One region of the Kitasatospora sp. NPDC089913 genome, then DNA from elsewhere that is predicted to be linked to it. Evidence: riboswitches for the same ligand, from Rfam matches in the RefSeq annotation. Region 1 holds a riboswitch; the other holds the start of a gene.
The links. Region 1 has a riboswitch for glycine ahead of gcvT (glycine cleavage system aminomethyltransferase GcvT). Riboswitches for the same ligand answer to the same signal wherever they lie in the genome.
Positions count from the first base shown of each region.

Region 2: another riboswitch for glycine. It lies ahead of gcvP (aminomethyl-transferring glycine dehydrogenase); the one in region 1 lies ahead of gcvT (glycine cleavage system aminomethyltransferase GcvT).

Region 1 covers NZ_JBIVGI010000005.1:50,911-55,319, reverse strand. Annotated here, with positions in the region: gene glyA (serine hydroxymethyltransferase) at 1-103, opposite strand, end outside; gene gcvH (glycine cleavage system protein GcvH) at 184-567, opposite strand; gene gcvT (glycine cleavage system aminomethyltransferase GcvT) at 655-1,776, opposite strand; glycine riboswitch at 1,995-2,101, opposite strand; gene ACIPYS_RS10045 (enhanced serine sensitivity protein SseB C-terminal domain-containing protein) at 2,298-3,092, shown strand; gene ACIPYS_RS10040 (enhanced serine sensitivity protein SseB) at 3,267-4,214, shown strand.
Region 2 covers NZ_JBIVGI010000009.1:237,312-241,720, reverse strand. Annotated here, with positions in the region: gene ACIPYS_RS17105 (PRC and DUF2382 domain-containing protein) at 121-1,425, opposite strand; glycine riboswitch at 1,589-1,692, shown strand; gene gcvP (aminomethyl-transferring glycine dehydrogenase) at 1,933-4,409, shown strand, end outside.

The DNA.
Region 1 (4,409 bases):
AGGCGATCATCTCCAGGGTGGTCTGCTGGCGGTGCAGCTCGGCGTCGACCGCGGCGGCGATCTCCGGGTCGAGGGCGTGCAGGGACTGGTTCAGAACCGTCATGGTGGGGTCTTCCCGGGAGTGAGAGGGAGGAGGGCCGGCGGGCGGGGCGGCCGCCGCGGGCGGGCCGCCCCGGCGGTGGCTCAGGCCGAGGGGTTGGTGAGCTTGGTGTACTCGTCGGCGCTCAGCAGGGCGCCGGTCGACTCCACGCGGACCTTGAACAGCCAGCCGCCCTCGAACGGGTCGCTGTTGACCAGGCTGTTGTCGTCGGCGACGGCCTCGTTGACCTCGGTGATCTCGCCGGTGACGGGCGAGTACAGGTCGCTGACCGACTTGGTCGACTCCAGCTCGCCACAGGTCTCACCGGCGGTGACGGTGTCGCCGACCGCGGGCAGCTGCACGTAGACGATGTCGCCGAGGGCGTCCGCGGCGTGCTTGGTGATGCCGACCGTGGCGACCTCACCGGCCTCGGCGGTGGTCAGCCACTCGTGCTCCTCGGTGTACTGCAGGTGCTGGGGGTTGCTCATGGCGTCATTCTCCAGGATGGGAAGCGGGTACGACGAAGCGGCCCGAGGGGCGGACGAGCCTCGCGAGGGAAAGGTGGGGGAGCGGCGTCAGCGGGCGCGCTTGTAGAACGGCAGCGCCACGACCTGCACCGGCTCGTGCTTGCCGCGCACGTCCACCGCGACGGTGGTGCCCGGGGCGGCGTGGGCCGCGTCCACGTAGGCCATCGCGATCGGCTTCTCGAGGGTGGGGGAGGGCGCGCCGGAGGTGATCAGGCCGATCGGGGCGCCGTCGGTGGAGACCACGGTGTACTCGGCGCGCGGCACCCGCTTGCCCTCGGAGACCAGGCCGACCAGGACCCGCGGCGGGTTGGCCTCGGCCTCGGCGGCGGCCCGCTCCAGGGCCTTGCGGCCGACGAAGGCGCCCTCGTTGGTGGTCTTGTCGAAGCGCACCACCCGGCCGAGGCCGGCGTCGAACGGGGTCAGGTCGGTGGACAGCTCGTGGCCGTACAGCGGCATGCCGGCCTCCAGGCGCAGCGTGTCGCGGCAGGACAGGCCGCAGGGGATCAGGCCCCGGTCGGTGCCGGCGGCGGTCAGCGCCTGCCAGATCTGCTCGGCGTCGCCCGGGTTGCAGAAGATCTCGAAGCCGTCCTCGCCGGTGTAGCCGGTGCGGGCGAGCAGCACGTCGCGGCCGGCCACCTGGGCCGGGAGGATCGCGTAGTACTTCAGGCCGGGCAGGTCGGCCTCGGTGGTGTCGGCCAGGATCGCGGTGGACTCCGGGCCCTGGACGGCGATCAGCGCGTAGGCGTCGCGGTCGTCGGAGACGACGGCGTTGAAGCCCTTGGCGCGGGCGATCAGCTCGTCCAGCACCAGCTGGGCGTTGGAGGCGTTGGCGACGACCAGGAAGGCGTCCTCGCGCAGGCGGTAGACGATCAGGTCGTCCAGGATGCCGCCGTCCTCGGCGCAGATCATGGTGTAGCGGGCGCGCAGCACGCCGAGCGCGGAGACGAAGCCGACCAGGGCGTGGTCCAGCATCTCGCCGGCCTGCGGGCCGGTGACGGTGATCTCGCCCATGTGGGACAGGTCGAACAGGCCGGCCCTGGTGCGGACGGCGAGGTGCTCCTCGCGCTCGCTGCCGTAGCGCAGCGGCATGTCCCAGCCGGCGAAGTCGGTCATGGTGGCGCCGAGGGCGCGGTGCAGCGCGTCGAGCGCGGTGAGGCGGAGGGACGACATGGCCAGGAACTCCTCGGTCGGGGCACTCAGGGGTGCGCGCGCCGGGACCGGCCCTGCAGGGGGCGGCGGACCCTGCGCGCGGGCATGCGGCGGCTGGGTCTCCCCATCTGTCGTCGTACCTGAGAGCTTCACCGGCCACTGCCCTGTCAGAGGACAGCATGGCGGCTTGCACCGTGGGTGGGCGGACGGCAGGGCCGTGCACCGCTTTCCAGATCTGCCTAACCCGTGCGGTAGGGGGGCCTGAGAGATTCCGGGGAGGACTTGCTCCTTCGGCGCCGGCTGTGCCGCCAGGACGGGGCACTCCGGACTCTCCCGCGCGGGTTCGAGCGGCCGGTATGGAGTTGGAGGGCCTGGGTGGATGCCACCGCAGACGGGCACATCATGGCACGTCCGCACCGATGGCGGGAGAGGGGGCTGCCTCACACGTCCCTCCCCGTTCTCTGTCGCGTTCCGCGTCCCGCCGTGCCGCGCCCGGACGCTAGGCTGCGGGAATCGGCGAGCGGAGGGCGGTACAGGGGCGGATGGGCAACCCGGAGGAGCAGCAGGGCTGGGGCGGGGCGCGGTCGGCGCCGGCCGGCGGTGCGTGGCCGGCCAACGAGCTGGAGCAGGTGCTCACCGCTGCGCTCGGCGACCCGGGCGCGACCCCGCGGGTGATCGAGGTGCTGGCGCGCAGCCAGGTGTGGATCCCGCTGCCGTCCGGCGGCGACCCGCAGGGACGGGCGCTGGACCTGCCGACCCTGGAACTGGCCGGCGGCCCCTATGTCCCGGTGTTCTCCTCGCAGGAGGTGCTGCTCCAGCAGGCGCCGGGGATGGCGTTCGCGGTCGCCCCGGTCTGGGAGTTCGCCCGCGGCCTGCCGCTGGGCGTCGGCATCGCCGTCAACCCCGAGGCCCCGGTGGGCATCCCGGTCCCGCCGGAGGGCGTGGCCGAGCTGCGCCGCGGGCCGCGCGAGGACCGCTGGGAGGCCGCCCAGGACGCGCCGTCCGGGGGCCGGGTGGCGCTGCGCGAGCCGGTGCCGGGCGAGGACCCGGAGCTGTTCCTGGCCGCCTGCCGGGCCGAACTGGCACTGCTGCCCGGGGTGCTGACCGCCCGGCGGGCGCTGGCCAGCGTCGAGGGCGAGCCGACCGTGATGTTCGTGGGCGTCCAGCTGGACCCGGCGGCCCCGGCCGACCCGGGGGCGGTGAACGAGGCGCTGGGGCGCGCGCTGGGAACCGCGCCGCTGCCCGGTGGCGTCCATCTCGTACTGCTCGACCTCGCGGACGATCCGGTGGTCGAGTGGATGGTGAACCGGGTCGCGCCCTTCCACGTGCGGGGCTGAGCCGGTCCCCGGCCGTTCGTCCGGCGCCTGTCGGGCCGGGCACGGGCGGGGGAGCGGCGGGGGCCCTGGCACGTCGGCGTGGCGGTGGCCGACGGTGCCCCATAAGGTGCGTGCTGACGGCCGCCGGGCCGCCGGTGACGGACGAGGAACGAAGAGGCGCAACGAGGTGGGCGCATGAGTGCGGGATCGGTAGCTGGCGGTGCACCGGGGCCCTGGGGCCAGGCGCCCACCGGACGCCCGGATCCGGGCGCGCTGGAACGCGCCCTGCGCGAGGTGGCGCCGGAGCGCTACGAGGCCTACGAGACGATGCTGAACGCGCTCGCCGAGGGCCGGGTCTGGATGCTGCTGTGGCACGGGACGCCGGGCAGCGCCGACGCCCAGTACGGGAACATGGAGATCAGCGGCCACGGTTACGCGCCGGCCGTCACCTCGCCCGAGCAGCTGGCGGCGTCCGGCTGGGCGCGGGCGCACGAGGTGATCTCCGGCCGGGAGATCGCGGCGTCGCTGTACCGGACCCGCTGGGGGCTGTGGCTGAACCCGCACGCCCCGGGCGGCGGGGTCGGGGTGCCGTGGGCGGACCTGCGCCGGGTGGCGGCGGGCCTGGACCGGCTGCCGGCCGGTCCGCTGAAGCTGAGCGAGCCGCAGGTGCCGGCCCAGCAGTTCTTCGCGCTGCTGGAGCGGCAGGCGGCCGAGGTGCGGGCGGTGCGGGCGCTGCGCCGGGCCTGGGTGCGGCCGTCGGTGGGCGAGCCGTACCTCGCCATCGGTCTCGAGCTGTACGAGAGCTCGCCGCCCACGGTGGAGGCGGTGCGGGCGCTGATGCAGCGGGCGATCGCGGTCGCGCCGGAGGGTCTGGCGGTCTCGACGGTCGCGATGGCGGACGAGTTCGACCCGGTGGCGCTGTGGATGCGGGCGCACGCGCGCCCGTTCTACGACCGGGAGGCGGCCGGTCACGGCCGTCCGCAGACCGGCCCGTACCCGCCGGTGCCCCCGCCGCCGTACGCCTCGCAGCAGGGCCCCGCCCAGGGGCAGGGCTTCGGTTACGGCACCCGGCCGTCGGCTCCGGCCTGGCCGGGGCAGCAGCCTCCGCCACAGCAGCCGTGGCCCGGCTACCCCGGTCGCTGATCGGGGAGGAGTCACCGAATCCGGCCCCACGAAACCGGCTTGACACTCTGTCAGGCCGGTTTCGGCGTTTTTTCGGACGTTCTCCCCGAACCGGATGGAACACATCTTGACATGGCTGTTACAGCTGTGTGAAGAGGGATATGCCGATGGTCGTGGAGGTGCATGCACACAGATCACAGTTGGGCATCTGTCGGT
Region 2 (4,409 bases), on a different contig from region 1:
GAATGAACTGAAGTAACCATGCAGGGAGATACTTCAGTGTGTCAAATATTCATTGGTTAAGCCTTGGCAAAAAGGAAAGACCCCGGCCATGATCGGCCGGGGTCCTGCCGTTCCGCGGGGTCAGGCGAGCGGCCGCAGCGGGGCCGGGCGGGCCTGGTCCTCGACCGCCGGGTGGGCGGCCTGACGGGCCGGCGCGTGGGCGGCCGACGGCACCGGGGTCGAAGCCGCCGCCGTGTTGTCGTGGACCTCGACGTGCTCGCGGCGCAGCTCGTCCCGGACCACCTCCTCGGCGGTGTACCGCTCGACCACCAGACGGACCCGCTCGATCGGTGCCAGGTACTTGCGGACCACCGGGCGCTCCTCGCGGAGGGTCACCTCCTCCACCGCCTCGGCGATCTCCTTCTCGCTGAGCGCGGCCCGCTCCGCGTCCCCGACCGGGATCCGCTCGACCCGGACCCGTTCGCGGACCACCGCGACCCGCCGTTCCACCGGCTCGCTGGTGACGTACTTGCGCAGCTTTGCGGTGCCCAGCACATGCCACTCGGTGGTGATGTCCAGGCGCTCCTCGCGGCAGGTGATCTCCACCGGGCCGCTCGGGGAGGAGGCGGCGGGGCCGGTCCCGGGGTGCGCGGTGTCCGCGGCGGGGCCGGCCGGGGCGACCGACGGGGCCGCCGGGGTGTGCGGGCGCGGCTCGGCGGCCTGGTGGGGCGCGGCGGGTGTCGTCGTGGTGGGCAGGGGCGTGGCGAGGGTCCGCACGGGGGCCTCCGGGGCGGGGTCGGACGGCTTGCCGAGGTCGGCGGCCGGGCTCGGGACGGGAGTGGGGGACTGGTGGAGGCCGAGCGGCTTGGCCGGATGCGCGGTGCCCGTGCCGTTGGTCGTGCCGATGCCGTTGGTGGTGCCGTTGGTGGTGCCCGTGGTGTTGGCGGCGGCCGCGCCCACCGCGGCCGTGCCGGCTGCCGTGCCCCGGTCGGCGGTGGTGCCGAAGTCGAGGTCGGCCGGTTCCGAGCCCGAGCCGTCACCCGCCGACGGCCGGCCGTCCACCGGGGTGTCCAGCCCGTAGTAGCGGTAGAGCTGAAGCTCCTGGGCGGGCGACAGGTGCTGGCCGACGCCGAAGTCCGGTGATTCCTTCACCAGGGACTTGTCGTACGGCACCCGCAGCTCCTCGCCGGAGAACTCGCTCGTGGTCAGGGGGACGAAGGCGTCCCGGCCGAAGATGCCGGTCCGCACGGCCGCCCACTCGGGTCGGCCGGTGGCGTCGTCGAGATACACCTCGTCGATGGTGCCGATCTTGTCCCCGTTGCGGTCGACCGCCTTGTGGCCGATGAGGTCCCGGGGGTCGATGTCGGTCTGCACTCTTTCCTCCAGTGCGGTGATCCTGCGGAACTCCCGCAGGACGACGGCCGGCCCGCCCGCCCGGTCCGCCACTTCACACCAAAAGCCATGAACCGGACCCCCGCGACCGGGGCGGGGCCGGACGGGCACGGCGCTGGGCCGATCGGGGCAGGCCGGGCGATCGTGCCGCGGCGGCGGAGTGACCGGACGCACCCGTGATCGCCGGGCCTCCCGCTGGTACCCTGGGCGCGACCGCCGAGCCCGCGCGGGAGAGTCCCCGGCAGTGGAAGCCGCTGGTCGGGGCGCCGAAGGAGCAACTCCTCCCCGGAATCTCTCAGGCATCCGTACCGTGCGGGATAGGTCACTCTGGAAAGCAGGGCAGGAACGCGGGCGAGGGAGCCGGCGGACCCCACCCTCACCGACGGTGCAAGCCGGCGGGGCGTCCCACGGCGCTCCGCGCGGGCGAAGCTCTCAGGTCCCGATGACAGAGGGGGAGGCCTGTCGGGTTCGTCCGACCGGGTCCTCCGCTGTTGTCCGCAGCGGCGAGGCGCCCCGGCGTGCGCACCCCCGCCGGTCCGTGACCAGGAGGCCTCGACCACCATGAACGCCCAGCCGAACTCGGGACGCCCCACCACCCCCGCGACCCTCACCGAGCTCGAACAGGCCAGCCCCTTCGAGAACCGCCACATCGGCCCCGACGCCGCTGCGCAGGAGAAGATGCTGGCCCACGTCGGCTACGGCTCGCTGGACGAGCTGGCCACCGCCGCCGTCCCCGAGGCGATCCGCTCGATCACCGCGCTGGACCTGCCCGGCGGCCGCTCCGAGGCCCAGGTCCTGGCCGAGCTGCGCGAGCTGGCCGACCGCAACTCCGTCCTCCGGTCGATGATCGGTCTGGGCTACTACGGCACCTTCACCCCGCCGGTGATCCTCCGCAACGTGATGGAGAACCCGGCCTGGTACACCGCCTACACGCCCTACCAGCCGGAGATCTCGCAGGGCCGGCTGGAGGCGCTGCTCAACTTCCAGACCCTGGTCGCCGACCTGACCGGTCTGCCCACCTCCGGCTCCTCGCTGCTGGACGAGGGCACCGCGGCCGCCGAGGCGATGGCCCTGGCCCGCCGCGTCACCAAGGTCAAGGGCGGCGTCTTCCTGGTCGACGCCGACACGCTGCCGCAGACGGTCGCGGTGATCAACACCCGCGCCGTGCCGACCGGTGTCGAGGTCGTCGTCGCCGACCTGTCCGAGGGCATCCCGGCCGAGATCGCCGAGCGCGGCGTGTTCGGCGTGCTGCTCCAGTACCCGGGCGCGACCGGCGCGGTCCGCGACCTCGCCCCGGTGATCGAGCAGGCCCACGGCCTCGGCGCGATCGTCGCCGTCGCCGCCGACCTGCTCGCCCTCACCCTGCTGAAGTCCCCGGGCTCGCTCGGCGCCGACATCGCCTGCGGCACCTCGCAGCGCTTCGGCGTGCCGATGGGCTTCGGCGGCCCGCACGCCGGCTACCTCGCCGTGCGCGCCGACTACGCCCGCTCGCTCCCCGGCCGCCTGGTCGGCGTCTCCGTGGACACCCACGGCAACCGCGCCTACCGCCTGGCCCTGCAGACCCGCGAGCAGCACATCCGCCGCGAGAAGGCCACCAGCAACATCTGCACCGCCCAGGTGCTGCTCGCCGTGATGGCCTCGATGTACGCCGTCTACCACGGCCCCGACGGCCTGGCCGACATCGCCCGCCGCACCCACCGCTACGCCGCCGCGCTGGCCGAGGGCCTGCGGGCCGGCGGCGTCGAGCTGCTGCACGGCGAGTTCTTCGACACCGTCACCGCGGTCGTCCCGGGCCGCGCCGCCGGGATCGCCGCCGCCGCCCGCGCCAACGGCATCAACGTCTTCCAGGACGGCGAGGACCGGATCTCGGTCTCCACCGACGAGACCACCACCCGCGAGGACCTGGCGGGCGTCTGGGCCGCGTTCGGCGTCGAGGCCGTCGAGGTGGCGGAGGACGCCGACACCCTGCCGGCCGCGCTGCTGCGCGAGGACGAGTACCTGACCCACCCGGTCTTCCACAGCCACCGCTCCGAGACCGCCATGCTGCGCTACCTGCGCCGCCTGTCGGACCGGGACTACGCGCTGGACCGCGGCATGATCCCGCTGGGCTCCTGCACCATGAAGCTCAACGCGACCACCGAGATGGAGTCGGTGACCTGGCCGGAGTTCGGCCAGCTGCACCCCTTCGCGCCGGTCGACCAGGCCGCGGGCTTCCTCACCCTGATCCGCGGCCTGGAGCAGCAGCTGGTCGAGGTGACCGGCTACGACGCCGTCTCCATCCAGCCGAACGCCGGCTCCCAGGGCGAGCTCGCCGGTCTTCTGGCCGTCCGCGCCTACCACCACGGCAACGGCGACACTCAGCGCGACGTCTGCCTCATCCCGTCCTCCGCGCACGGCACCAACGCCGCCTCCGCGGTCATGGCCGGCATGCGGGTCGTCGTGGTCAAGACCCTGGTCGACGGTGACGTCGACGTCGAGGACCTGAAGGCCAAGATCGAGCAGCACCGCGACAACCTGTCGGTGCTGATGGTGACCTACCCGTCCACCCACGGCGTGTACGAGACCCAGATCACCGAGATCTGCGGCCTGGTGCACGAGGCCGGCGGCCAGGTCTACGTCGACGGCGCCAACCTCAACGCCCTGGTCGGCCTCGCCAAGCCGGGCAAGTTCGGCGCGGACGTCTCGCACCTGAACCTGCACAAGACCTTCTGCATCCCGCACGGCGGCGGCGGCCCGGGCGTCGGCCCGGTCGCGGTGCGCGCGCACCTCGCGCCGTACCTGCCGAACCACCCGCTGCAGGCGGAGGCCGGTCCGGCCACCGGTGTCGGTCCGATCTCGGCCGCCCCGTGGGGCTCGGCGGGCATCCTGCCGATCTCCTGGTCCTACGTCCGGCTGATGGGCGGCGAGGGCCTCAAGCGCGCCACCCAGGTCGCGGTGCTGAACGCCAACTACATCGCCAAGCGGCTGGCCCCGCACTTCCCGGTGCTCTACACCGGTCCCGGCGGCCTGGTCGCGCACGAGTGCATCATCGACCTGCG